DNA from 2 places in the Allobrachymonas sp. genome. Region 2 is predicted to be linked to the other one. Evidence: predicted binding sites of a transcription regulator. Region 2 holds the regulator's gene; the other holds the start of a gene.
What was found. The regulator HrcA, encoded in region 2, represses chaperone genes, less so after heat shock. The targets are predictions, from matches to a motif close to TTAGCACTCNNNNNNNNNGAGTGCTAA.
Positions count from the first base shown of each region.

Region 1: the regulator HrcA is predicted to act here: its motif matches at 3,787-3,813, upstream of groES (co-chaperone GroES).

Region 1 is NZ_JAYRLV010000004.1:35,636-42,580, reverse strand. It holds gene menA (1,4-dihydroxy-2-naphthoate octaprenyltransferase) at 1-421, opposite strand, end outside; gene ACE3P9_RS05040 (ferric reductase-like transmembrane domain-containing protein) at 487-1,851, opposite strand; gene ACE3P9_RS05035 (hypothetical protein) at 2,335-2,931, shown strand; gene ACE3P9_RS05030 (C40 family peptidase) at 3,091-3,708, shown strand; gene groES (co-chaperone GroES) at 3,961-4,251, shown strand; gene groL (chaperonin GroEL) at 4,330-5,973, shown strand; gene ACE3P9_RS05015 (Hsp20/alpha crystallin family protein) at 6,262-6,690, shown strand; gene pgi (glucose-6-phosphate isomerase) at 6,830-6,945, opposite strand, start outside.
Region 2 is NZ_JAYRLV010000001.1:347,796-354,740, forward strand. It holds gene ACE3P9_RS01605 (P1 family peptidase) at 1-788, shown strand, start outside; gene ACE3P9_RS01610 (sulfite exporter TauE/SafE family protein) at 856-1,596, opposite strand; tRNA gene ACE3P9_RS01615 (tRNA-Arg) at 1,857-1,934, shown strand; tRNA gene ACE3P9_RS01620 (tRNA-Arg) at 2,059-2,136, shown strand; gene hrcA (heat-inducible transcriptional repressor HrcA) at 2,249-3,265, opposite strand; gene ACE3P9_RS01630 (NAD kinase) at 3,296-4,207, shown strand; gene recN (DNA repair protein RecN) at 4,210-5,946, shown strand; gene rapZ (RNase adapter RapZ) at 6,023-6,877, shown strand; gene mutY (A/G-specific adenine glycosylase) at 6,878-6,945, opposite strand, start outside.

The sequences.
Region 1 (6,945 bases), on a different contig from region 2:
TGGGCCAGCCCCCCACTCCTGCCAGCACGATGCCAAGCAGGAATGCGCCCCCCATCGCCAGAAATCCCGCACGCCTCACGGCGGCAGCTGGCAGCCAGCCACTGGCCACCGCCCGCGGAGGCCCCAGTCGATCGGGCTGGTCGGCCCCCTTCTCGTAGTCGCCCACATCGTTGAGCAGATTGGTGCCGATCTGGATGCACATGGCCGCCAGCAGCGTCACCAACGCCAGCAGCCCGTGCAGACGTCCTGTCTGCAGCCAGGCCAGCATGCACCCTGCCACTACCGGCGAAAGGGTCACGGTCAGGGTGTAGGGCCGGGCCGCCAGCCACCAGGCATGCGCGGCAGACGGCGCAGCCGAACCGGCAGGCGCGGGGACAGGGAGAACATCGCCCCGCAGGGATTCATCGGAAGAAGCAGACATGGCGCCCCATTGTAGGGGAGGGCCGGAAGCGCCCAGCCCTCCCATGGGCCGCAACGCCGCCCCTTTCAGCGCATGGCAAACAGCTCCTGATGGAAGCGCCCTGCCGGCAATCCCTGCGCCAGCAGATCGGTCCGCAGCGCCGTGCCGAATCCTGCCGGGCCGCAGAACCAGACACTGGCCGTGCGCCATTCCGGCACGGCCGCACGCAGGCGTTCGCCCGTCAGGCGTCCATCACGCGCATCGACCAGCACATGCAGGTGCACCCCTGCTGCAGCCGCATCGGCCTCCAGCAGCGCGAGCGCCTCGGGGTCGAGTTCCGTTGTGGTGTGGAACAGATCCACCTCGGGCGCATGGGCACCCTGAGCCCGCTCCTGCGCCATTTCCTTGAGCCGCGCCACAAAGGGCGTGATGCCGATGCCCCCTCCCACCCAGATCTGGCGGGGAGCATCGTCATTGAAGGTAAAGCACCCATACGGCCCTTCCACCGTGGCCGGCATGCCGGGCTGCAGCGCCTGCGGCAGAGTGGCGGTGTAATCGCCCAGCGCCTTGGTGATGAACGTGATTTCCCGCGTGGCGGGATCCCACTGCGACGCGATCGTGTACGGATGCGCCCCTTCCGCACGATGCGTGGTCACAAAGGCAAACTGCCCTGCTTCATGCCCCGGCCATCCGGAAGCAAGCCGCAGTGTGGTGCGCACCACGCGCAATGCAGGCAGGCGATGCACCTCCAGGATCTCGCCAGACACCTTGCGCCCGGCCCCCACGCGCCCCAGCAGCACCATCAGGGCAGCCACCACTCCGGCCGCAGTCAGGACGGCCATCAGCCATCCCACCGGCTGGGACCAGTAGGCATACTTGAGCAGCACCACCGTATGAAAGGCCAGCACCAGATAGGCCACGGCCAGCAAGCGGTGTGTCTTGGCAAACAGCCGGTAGGGGAACCACTTCACGAGCGCCAGAACCATCAGCACCACAGCCCCATAGAAGGCCCACTCTCCCATCGATTCGGCCAGATGGCGCTGCGTGTTGAGCCACTGCTCCAGCGTCACAACCGCCTGTGCCGCCCCTTCTCCGCCGCCTCGGGGGCCACGGCGTGCGGGGCGCTCCAGCCAGCCCCAGTCCACCATCCACTTCGTCCCCTTGGACATCCACCAGTGCACCACCGACACCACCAGCGCCGTGATCCCCAGCCATTTGTGCAGGCGGTACATCTTGTCAAGCCCATTGAGCCGGGCCTCCAGCCACCGCGGACGGGTCGCCAGCACCATGCCCACGCTCATCACCGCCATGGCCACCACGCCGGTGAACTGGATAAAGACCTCCCTGAACGGGAAATACCTGAACGGCTGCACCCACAGCGTATCGGCCATGAACCACAATCCCGCAGGCACCAGCAGCACCAGCCACCACCCCATCTTGATATTCTTCATTCTGTCCTCGCAAAAAAGTTCCGGACTCCGTGGTCCTCACGCACAGATAGAGTGCATCCCGACCCCGAAGTTCCCGTATCCATGTTCACCTTGCCGCATGCCTCTTAAGCTTCCCTGAACCGCCTGGCGCCGTCCACCTTGCCCCAAGCCGGGCGCCGGCGCCCCCATACACGCTGTCACACCTGCCGCTGAACTTTGCAGCCGCCATGTGATCTGCCCTTACACACTCATTTCCATCTTCCGACGAACATCCCATGACTGCCATCCTCCCGATCCGTCCTTCCGCTGCCCCTGCGCGCGCCCTCCGCGGGCCCGCCGCCCTGCTGCTCACCGGTCTCACCCTGCTGACCTCTTGCCTGCGTTGCGCCCCTGCCCTACGCCACGATCGACAGCGGTGTCTGGAGCGATGTCGGGGTCGTCCAGCCCGACCCGCTGCTCATTCCCTACGACCCGCCGCCGGTTCTGGTCGAAACCCCGCCCCCCATGCCCTTCATCGGCGCCATCTGGATCGGCGGCTACTGGACCTGGCAGAACCAGTGGGTCTGGGCGCGCGGCCACTGGGCCAGTGCCCCGCGTCCGGGCTATACCTGGATGCATCCCTACTATGCCCATCGTGGCAATGGCGTCGTGTTCGTCAATGGTCACTGGACTGCGCCTGGCCACCGCTTCGTGCCGCCCGGCCCCTCTACCCCCCTGCATGCGGTTCAGGCCCCCGTCAACGGACGTCCGTGGGGAGCCACCGCCCCTCACGCCCCCACAGCGCCGGCTGGCAACCCCACGGGCTGGATGCATGCCACGCAGGGCCGTACAGCGCCTGCAGTTTCCCCGGCGGCCCAGCCCGGCACTCCTGCTCCAGCCGCTGTCCCACGTCCTGCCTGGATGTCACAGCGCCCGCGCACCTTGCCGAACTCTCCGGCGGCCGAGCAGCGCCGCATGGCTCCCCAGGCACAGCGTGTGGAACGTGCCCGCACGTTCCAGCGCGATCCCCGAGCTATCCAGCAGCCACAGCAGCAGCGCCCCAACAACCGGCCCCAGGAGCATCGCGAATCTCACGATTCCCGGAGTGAACCCCACTTCTGATCCCCCCCCTGCGCGCCTCCCTGCCGCCCCCTGCTGCAGACAGGGCGACAGACAGGCCGGGGGATTCGCAAACGGCACCCCAGGTGGTACAACGTGCGCATGGCATCTTCCGGAGCTTTCCCGATGCGCCCCCTGCCGCCCCCCACCTCCTCTCTTTCCATGCCCGCGCTGCCCCCCGCCCTTCGGCGGGAGGGGGGGTCTGATTCTTCGACTCAAGACCTCGCCTCGCGCCGCCACCTGCTGCTCCTGGCCGGGGGAGGCTGCGCAGCCCTCCTGCTCGCGGGCTGCGCCAGCCCTGCCCACACAGCCCGTCGGCGCTCTTCCGGCACCTCCCTGGGCACGCTCCGGACCGACTACCCCTCCATCGCCCTGCTGCATCCGCTGCAGTTTTCCGGCGACCTGCGCGAAGCCGCCATTGCCCGGGCCATGCTCGCCATCAACACACCCTACACCTACGGCGGCAATACGCTGGAAGGAGGCTTCGACTGCAGTGGCCTCGTGCAATACGTCTTCAGCGGCATTGCTCCCCGTGCCTTGCCTCGCAGCACCCTGCAGTGGGCCCAGTCGAGTCGCCCCCTTGCCGTGAACCAGCTGCAGCGGGGTGACCTGGTGTTTTTCGATACCTCCGGCAGCCCCTTCTCGCACATGGGCATCTATATCGGCCGCCGCGAATTCATCCATGCCCCTTCTTCGGGGGGCATCGTGCGCACCGCCAGCCTCTACAGCCCCTACTTTGCCTCCCGCTTCAACGGTGCACGCACGGTATTCCGCGGGTGAGCCACCCGGCATGGCACCCGGTGCCATGCGCAAGTTTTGCCCATCCGCCTCTTGAATCCCCCTGGATCGCCCTTATCATTAGCACTCGCCAGGGTAGAGTGCTAAAGCCATCCACGCATGTGTGCCGGGATGGCCAGCCGCCTCTGCCGGCCGATGCTTTCCCCGTCCTGCACGGACGCGTTTCCGTGCAGGCAGGGAACATCCCCTGTTTCAACTGTTTGTCTCATCACGACTTACTTTCAAGGAGAGTCCATGAACCTGCGTCCCCTGCACGATCGCGTGATCGTCAAGCGTCTGGAAAACGAAACCAAAACCGCTTCCGGCATCGTCATCCCCGACAACGCCACCGAGAAGCCCGACCAGGGTGAAGTGCTGGCCATCGGCCCCGGCCGCATCAACGACAAGGGCGAAGTCAAGCCCCTGAACGTCAAGGTCGGTGACCGTGTGCTGTTCGGCAAGTACAGCGGCCAGTCCGTCAAGGTCGACGGCGAGGAACTGCTGGTGATGAAGGAAGACGACATCTTCGCCGTCGTCGAGAAGTAATACCCACCCCATCCCGCACGGATGCGTGGCCGCATGGCACAGGCATCCTGCACCACTGAATCACTGGAGAATTTGCAAATGGCAGCTAAAGACGTAGTTTTCGGCGCTGACGCCCGCGCCCGCATGGTCGAAGGCGTGAACATCCTGGCCAACGCGGTCAAGACCACCCTGGGCCCCAAGGGCCGCAACGTGGTGCTCGAGCGCTCCTTCGGCGCTCCCACCGTGACCAAGGACGGTGTGTCCGTGGCCAAGGAAATCGAGCTCAAGGACAAGCTCATGAACATGGGCGCCCAGATGGTCAAGGAAGTCGCTTCCAAGACCTCCGACAACGCGGGCGACGGCACCACCACCGCCACCGTGCTGGCCCAGGCCATCGTGCGCGAAGGCATGAAGTACGTGGCCGCCGGCATGAACCCCATGGACCTCAAGCGCGGCATCGACAAGGCTGTCGCCGCACTGGTCGAGCAGCTCAAGGCCGCTTCCAAGCCCACCACCACCTCCAAGGAAATCGCACAGGTTGGCTCCATTTCCGCCAACTCCGACGAATCCATCGGCCAGATCATCGCTGACGCCATGGACAAGGTCGGCAAGGAAGGCGTGATCACCGTCGAAGACGGCAAGAGCCTGAGCAACGAACTCGACGTCGTGGAAGGCATGCAGTTCGACCGTGGCTACCTGTCTCCCTACTTCATCAACAACCCCGAAAAGCAGGTCGCTGTTCTCGAAAACCCCTTCGTGCTGCTGTTCGACAAGAAGATCAGCAACATCCGTGACCTGCTGCCCGTGCTCGAGCAAGTGGCCAAGGCCAGCCGCCCGCTGCTGATCATTGCCGAAGACGTGGACGGCGAAGCCCTCGCCACCCTGGTGGTCAACACCATCCGCGGCATCCTGAAGGTCGTGGCCGTCAAGGCTCCGGGCTTCGGCGACCGTCGCAAGGCCATGCTCGAAGACATCGCCATCCTGACCGGCGGCAAGGTCATCGCCGAAGAAGTCGGCCTGACGCTCGAGAAGGTGACCCTGGCCGATCTGGGCCAGGCCAAGACCATCGAAGTGGCCAAGGAAAACACCACGATCATCGACGGCGCAGGCGCTGCTGCCGACATCGAGGCACGTGTCAAGCAGATCCGTGTCCAGATCGAGGAAGCCACCTCCGACTACGACCGCGAAAAGCTGCAGGAACGTGTGGCCAAGCTCGCCGGTGGCGTGGCCGTGATCAAGGTCGGCGCTGCCACCGAAGTCGAAATGAAGGAAAAGAAGGCCCGTGTCGAAGACGCCCTGCACGCCACCCGTGCAGCCGTCGAGGAAGGCATCGTCGCCGGTGGTGGCGTGGCCCTACTGCGTGCCCGCGCCAGCGTGGGTGAGCTCACCAGCGCCAACGCCGACCAGAACGCCGGCATCAAGCTGGTGTTCAAGGCCATCGAAGCCCCCCTGCGCGAGATCGTCGCCAACGCCGGTGACGAGCCCAGCGTGGTGGTCAACAAGGTGCTGGAAGGCGCCGGCAACTTCGGCTACAACGCTGCCAACCACGTGTATGGCGACATGATCGAAATGGGTATCCTGGACCCGACCAAGGTGACCCGCACTGCGCTGCAGAACGCCGCCTCCGTGGCCAGCCTGATGCTGACCACCGAGTGCATGGTGGCCGAAGCCCCCAAGGAAGACGCTCCTGCCGCCGGCATGGGTGACATGGGCGGCATGGGAGGCATGGGCGGGATGATGTAATTCATCTCCGCCGGTCTCCGGCTGCAGGGCAAGCGGGCGCGGTTCCCGCAAGCCGCTGATCCCTGCATCCGGCCCACCGCACCAACCCTCTCGTCCTTCGGGGCGGGAGGGTTTTTTCATGCGCAGGCAGCGTGCCGAACACCCCACCCTGCGGTCTTCTCCATCCCCCACATCCCGATACAGAACGCCCCTTCCAATCCCTTGAAAATCCTTTGATGGCGCTTACTTAGGAGACATGCAACGTTGCCGTGAACTTGAATTTTCACCTTCAACCTGATGGAGAAACGCATGAATACCCTGATCAACCGCAATCCCCTGCTCGATGACTTCTTCAAGGATGTCGCTCCCGGCTTTTTCATCAAGCCGCTGCATGGCGAGCCTCTGCCGCCGCCCTCGCAGCTCCGGATCGACGTCAAGGAATCCGGTCAGGACTTCACCGTGCATGCCGATCTTCCCGGCGTCCCCAAGGAAGACATCCAGGTGGGAGTCGAAGGCAATGTGGTGACCATACGCGCCGAGGTCAAGCAGCAGGACAGCCACCGCGAAGGCGACAAGGTCCTGCGCACCGAGCGCTACCAGGGCGAGGTGGCCCGCAGCTTCCAGCTGCCTGCAGAGATCGATGAATCCGCTGCCAAGGCCCGATACGAAAATGGCGTGCTCGTGCTCACCCTGCCCAAGAAAGCCGTCAACGTCCCGCAGCGCATCCGGATCGAGTAAGTAAGGCCGGTCGGGCTTTTCCTGCGGCGCAGATCAAGGGACGGTTACGTCCACTGCGCCGCATCATCCGTCACCGCCACATAAAGAAAAACCGCCTCCCTCACGGGCCGGCGGGTTTTCTGCTGCTCCGGCAGAAGCGTCACATCGCAGCGCGCATGCGGGTCAGGAGATCGGCCGTGGAAGCATCGAGCCCCTGCACATCCCCGCTCGAGAACCGTGGTGCCAGTCCGCTCGCGAGCTGCTTGCCCAGCTCCA
Region 2 (6,945 bases):
CCACGGGAGTCATGGCCTGGATGGAAGAGCACGGGCTGGGCATGGAAACCGGCTTCGGCCACCTGCCCCTGGTGTCGGCTGCCGTGCTGTTCGACCTTCCGACAGGGAATGCCCGTATCCGCCCCACCGCGCAGGATGGCCATGCCGCCTGCACTGCGGCATCCCAGAAGCCCCTTGCACAGGGCAATGTCGGTGCGGGAGCCGGTGCCACAGTGGGCAAGCTTTTCGGAAACGACTGTGCCATGAAAGGGGGCATAGGCTCCGCCAGCCTCACCTTGCACGGCATCACGGTCGGGGCACTCGTGGCCTGCAACGCCGTCGGCGATGTGCGTGATGCTGCAAATGGCCATCTCCTGGCCGGCAGCCGCAAAACGCCGGACAGCCTTGAACTGCGAGATTCGATGGCCAGTCTGGTGCAGGGCCAGTCACCGGCCACAGTGCTGCCTGGCACCAACACCACCATCGGCGTCATCGCCACCGATGCCCGGCTCAGCCGCGAACAGCTCCAGCGCCTGACCGTGGCCGGGCACGATGGTCTGGCCCGCTGCATCACACCGGTGCATACCCTGCTGGATGGCGATACCCTCTTCGCCCTGGCTACAGGGCAGGCCGATGTCGCGGACACGCCACCGCCGGATGGACTGACACTGGCAGCCATGACCAGCACAGTGGTGTCCATGGCCGTACATTCCGCCATCTGCAGCGCACAGTCCCTGCGGACAGACGATTCATTTTGGCCCAGCGCAGCCGAAGCAGCGTTGGCTGCCCGCCCCCGCCCGCAGAAATAGCCCTCGGACCTGATCGGATCCCAAGCGCAGCACACTGGATCCTTTCCCCAATCGGTTCCGTCAAGGGTCAATGGATGGGCCTCAGAAAGAGCCCCACCGTCAGACCCAGTCCGATGGTGACAATGGCCATGCGCAGAAGACGCTCGTTGACACGGTGCAATGCCCAGGCTCCGAGCAAGCCTCCGAGAATGGCTCCACTTCCCAGACACACGGCCTCACGCCAGTGCAGATCCGGGGAGAAGACAAACAGAGCCACAGCCGATGCGTTCATCACTCCGGCAAGAGCATTCTTGGTTGCCCCGGCATTGCGCGTCGGCAAGCCGGCCATGGTGAGCGCCGCCATCATGAGAAAGCCTATGCCGCCACCAAAATACCCCCCATAGATGGCGATGAGAAACTGCACCATCCCTGCCGCCACCGGCCCCAGAGAGGCAGAAGCCTCGATCGGCCTGCGACGAAAGCTGCCCCAGGCAAACATCACGGTGGCAAACAGCACCAGCCATGGCACGAGACGTGCAAAGATCGAGGAAGGGGTCTTGAGCAGCAGCAGCCCCCCGAGGGCCCCTCCCAGCAGACTGATGACGAACAGCGCCCTGAACCCCAGCTTTCCAGCCCCCGTCACGTGGCGCCGCCCTGCCCAGCCCGAAGTCACCTGCCCGGGAAACAGGGCCACCGTGGAGGTGATGTTGGCAGCGAGCGGCGACATGCCAGACAGGATCAGGGTAGGCAGGGTAATGAACGACCCCCCTCCAGCCAATGCGTTCTGGAGGCCCGCCCACATGCCGGCCATGAAAATCAATGCATAGATCATTCGTCATTCCTCTCCCGCGCCAGGCCCATCACGCCCCTCAAGGACGCACTCCCTCTGCGAATTGCACGCCATTCTAGGGATACCGGAACGACTGCGCACACGCAGGGCCTCCACAGACTTCTCACCGCCTCTTTCATGAGAGGTGAGAAAAGGCGGCATAAAAGGAGTCCTGTTGCCTCCCATGACGCAACTTTCTTGAAGCACAGAATCATCTGCAGGCCACATGCCTCAAAATGCTGCTACAATTCAATGCTTCAGCGGCTGTAGCTCAGTTGGATTAGAGTACTTGGCTACGAACCAAGGGGTCGTGGGTTCGAATCCTGCCAGCCGCACCATCTTGAAAAGGCCTGCACTTTCTGTGCAGGCCTTTTTCTTTGGCATGGAATCGTCTGCATCGACACATCTCTCCTGCAAACTCCTCATAACCATCAAAAAGTCATGCTACAATGCATGACTTCAGCGGCTGTAGCTCAGTTGGATTAGAGTACTTGGCTACGAACCAAGGGGTCGTGGGTTCGAATCCTGCCAGCCGCACCATATTGAAAAGGCCTGCACTTTCTGTGCAGGCCTTTTTCTTTATCTTCTTTATCCCTGTTTCTGCGCCGCACAGAGGCAGCCTCGCCTCCGTTTTCGTCCTCAGCGGAAAAAATCAGCGCGGGCTGAGGGCACCACTCACCAGCTTGGAAGTGATGTCGACGATATCGACCATGCGGCGATAGGGCATGCGCACGGGGCCAATCACCCCCAGAGTGCCGACCACCTGCCCTCCCACATGGTAGGGCGCGCTGACCACGGACAGCTCCTCCACTGGCAGCGAGCCACTTTCGCCCCCGATATAGATATGCACCCCTGCCGCCTGGATCGACTCGTCGAGCAGCCGCATGAGCTGTGTCTTCTGCTCGAACAGCTCGAAGGCACGACGCAGCTGGGTCATGTCGGAGGAAAAATCCGTGACGGAAAGCAGGTTGCGCTCTCCCACAATCACCACGTCCTGTCCGTGATCCTGCAGCTCTTCGGCGCTGGCCTGAATGGCCGCCTCCATGAGTGCAGCTATTTCACCCTGAAGGTGCTCGACCTCTCCGCGCAGACTGGCCCGCACCTGTTCCATGTCCATGCCGCTGTAGTGCTGGTTGAGATGGCTGGCGGCTTCAGTCAGTCGGGGCTGGTCGAAATCGGTCTCGGTGAAAAGGACACGGTTCTGCACGTCTCCGCCTGGCGACACCAGAATGACCAGCACACGCCGCTCGGACAGGCGCAAAAAATCAATGTGCCGAAAGGCCGATCCACGGCGAGGACTGACCACGACCCCCACGAACTGCGACAGATCCGAAAGCATATGGGCTGCCTTGGCAACGACCTGCTTGGGTTGCTCTGGTTCGAGCGTGAGGCTGGTGGGAATCTGCCTGAACAGACCAGCCGGTTCGGCGGTGAGCATGGCATCGACCACCATGCGGTAGCCACGCGCAGTGGGAATGCGGCCTGCCGAGGTATGAGGACTCGCCAGAAGCCCCAGATCTTCCAGGTCCGCCATGATGTTGCGGATGGTTGCTGAAGACAGCTCCAGTCCGGGCATCTGCGAAAGCGCACGCGACCCTACGGGCTGCCCGTCGGCAATGTAACGGTCCACCAGGGTCCGGAGCAGCAACTTGGCGCGGTCATCAAGCATGGCGTCACATTTTAATGATCTAATGCACACATGAAACCAAGATTTCAACATGTGGGGCTGATAGGAAAGTACCTGCGCAACTACCCGGCGCCGCAGGCTTCACAGACCGAGGGGACACCCGCCAACATCCTGATGAGCGTCGCTACCTGCCTGAAGGAGCAGGGATGCCAGGTAGCCATCGAATCGCGCTCCGCCGAGATCACCGGACTGGATCGGCTGTTTCCCACCCTGGAGATGGTGGAGATCGGCCAGCAGTGCGATCTGGCTGTAGTGGTGGGTGGAGACGGCACCATGCTGAGTGCTGCCCGTGAACTGGCCCCTGCCCAGGTACCGCTCATCGGCATCAACCAGGGACGTCTGGGCTTCATCACCGACATTCCGATCGACCGGGTGAGCGACACGCTGCCGCCCATGCTGCAGGGGGCCTATACCGAGGATCCCCGCGCCATGATCCACAGCCACGTGATGCGGGGCAACAGCTGCGTGTATGACGCCCTCGCCTTCAACGACGTGGTCATCAACCGGGGAAGCACCTCGGGCATGGTGGAACTTCGCATCGAAGTGGATGGCAATTTCGTCTGCAACCAGCGTGCGGATGGTCTCATCATCGCCACCTCCACAGGCTCCACGGCCTACGCACTGTCGGCCGGAGGGCCGCTGATGCATCCCTCCATTCCGGGCTGGGTGCTGGTGCCGATAGCCCCGCATACCCTGTCGAACCGCCCCATCGTGCTCTCGGATTCCTGCAAGGTGACGCTGGAACTGGTGGCTGGACGCAAGGCCAGTGCCACCTTCGATACCCAGTCGCTTTCTGCCCTGCAGCCCGGAGATCGGGTGGTGGTGCAGCGCTCAGAGCTGCAGGCCCGGTTTCTGCACCCCATCGGCTGGAATTATTTCGACACCCTGCGGGAAAAACTGCACTGGAACAAAGGAGGCAACTGACCATGGCCCTGCGGCGCATCACACTTCGCGATTTTGTGATTGTGCAGACGCTGGACCTGGATCTTGCCGACGGGTTTACCGTGCTCACAGGCGAGACCGGGGCAGGCAAGTCCATTCTGATCGACGCTCTGCAGCTCGTCATGGGAGCACGCGCCGATGCACATGCCGTGCGCGAAGGCTGTACCCGCGCAGACATCACTGCCCAGTTCGACACCATCGCACCTGTGCTCCCACTCCTCGATGCCTATGGCATCGAGCCTGATTCCGAGTCGGGCCTGCTGCTCAGGCGCAGCATCGACAGCCAGGGCAAGAGCCGCGCCTGGATCAACGGCACCCCTGCCACGGCGACCCAGCTGCGCGAGCTGGGCAGTCTGCTGGTCGATATTCATGGCCAGCATGCCTGGCAGTCCCTGATGCATCCGGCCTCGATCCGCCTGCTGCTCGACGCCTATGGCCGCATTCCGGCAGAGGCCCTGCAGGTTCCCTGGGCACAGTGGCATGCACTCCAGGCACAGCTCGAAGCAGCCCAATCAGGTCTGGCACGCCGCGAGGAAGAACGCGAGCGACTGCAGTGGCAGGTGGCCGAGCTCGACAGGCTTGCCCCCCAGCCAGGCGAATGGGACACGCTCAATGCAGAACACCAGCGCCTGTCGCATGCCCAGCAGCTCCTTGAAAGTGCACGGCAGGCCATCGACCTCCTCGACGCCGAGGAAGTCGGCGTACAGCATGGCCTGCGCCGCGCGGCCCAGACTCTGGCCGACCATGCCTCGATCGAACCCCGTTTCCAGGAATGGATCGAGCTGCTCGAATCCAGCCAGACCCAGTTGCAGGAAACGCTGCGTGGCTTGGGCGGCTATCTCGATCGCGTCGAATGGGATCCGGAGCAGCTGGCCCAGCTCGATCAGCGCCTCGGAAGCTGGCTGAGCCTGGCACGCAGGCTGCGTCTCGCACCGGAATCGCTGCCTTCAACCTGGCAAGACTGGAAACAGGCGCTGCAAGCTCTCGAAGACGACATCGATGTGGCGGCCCTCGAAACCCGGGTGACGCAGGCGCGGGAAGCCTATCTCCTGGAAGCCGAGCACATCAGCCAGCTCCGCCGCAAGGCCGGCGCCCAGCTCGCTGTCGCCATCACGGCCGCCATGCAGGAACTCGGCATGGAGGGGGGGAGATTCGAAGTCTCTTTCCTCCCAGCTCCTCCCTCTGCCACTGGCACGGACACCATCGATTTTCTGGTATCAGGACACAGCGGCAGCAGTCCTCGCCCCATTGCCAAGGTGGCCTCTGGCGGCGAACTCTCGCGCATCTCGCTGGCCATTGCCGTCACTACCAGCAAGCTGGGACAGGCTCCCACCCTGATCTTTGACGAGGTCGACGCGGGCGTGGGTGGCATCGTGGCCCACACCGTGGGCCGCATGATGCGCCAGCTGGGACAGGATCGCCAGGTACTGGCCGTCACTCACCTGCCACAGGTAGCAGCTTCTGCCCATCATCACCTGCGTGTATCCAAGGCCATCGATCCCCAGGACCACGCCACAGTCAGTCATACCGAACCGCTCGACGATGCCGGCCGTGCTGCCGAACTGGCCCGCATGCTGGGCGGCGAGCCCGGTGCAGCCACCCCATTGGCCCATGCCCGAGAAATGCTGAAAACCGGACAGGCCACTGGGGACGAATCGGTACAGACCGAACTTTTCACCTCCCGTGGCCGCAGCGCGTCTTTCCGGACACGCCCTTCCTGAGCCGATCATGCCCCCCCTTTCTCCCCTCCCCTCCTCGCTTCCGGCCAGCCCCTCTCCCTCTCCAGAGGCCCTCCCCATGCGGCTGGTGATCATCAGCGGCATGTCGGGCTCCGGCAAGTCGGTGGCACTGCATGCCATGGAGGATTCCGGTTTTTACTGCGTCGACAACCTGCCGCCCGAGCTGCTGCTGCCGTTCATTGAAGTGGAGCGCCAGCACCAGAGCCGCCTCGTGGCCATTGCCGTGGATGCCCGCAGCGCCAATTCCCTGCCCCTCATTCCGCTGCAGATCAACACCCTGAGGCGCAGTGGGGTCGAGGTATCGGTGCTTTTTCTGGACGCCAGTGACGCCACGCTCATGCGCCGTTTTTCGGAGACGCGTCGCAAGCACCCCCTCACACGCATCGCAGGCAAGAACCAGGATCAGGATCTGCGCGATGCCGTTGCACTGGAGCGCGAGCTGCTGGCAGATTTCCGCAGCCACGCCCATGTGATCGACACCACGATGACCCACGCAGCCCAGCTGCGCAGCCACATCCGTGCCCTCATGGCGCTGCCGCAAAGCCACATCACGCTCGTGTTCGAATCCTTCGGATTCAAGCGTGGCACTCCGACCGACGCGGATTTCGTGTTCGATGTGCGCATGCTGCCCAACCCGTATTACGAGCCGGCGCTGCGCCCGCTGACGGGCCGTGATGCCCCAGTCATCGACTACCTGGAAGCACAGCCTGAAGTCGGCATCATGCACGCCAACATCCGGGACTTCATGCAGCGCTGGCTGCCTGCACTGGCGGAAAACCACCGCAGCTACGTCACCGTGGCCATAGGCTGCACCGGAGGACAGCACCGTTCGGTCTATCTCGTCGAACGGCTTTATCAGGATTTCTGCAGCGAGTGGACCTGCCTGCGCCGCCACAGGGATCAGGATTTCTGATCAATCCTTGCGGCTCTCTGTCCAGAGAACCGGATGTTCTCTTTCCTGCAGCCATTTGCGCACCGGCG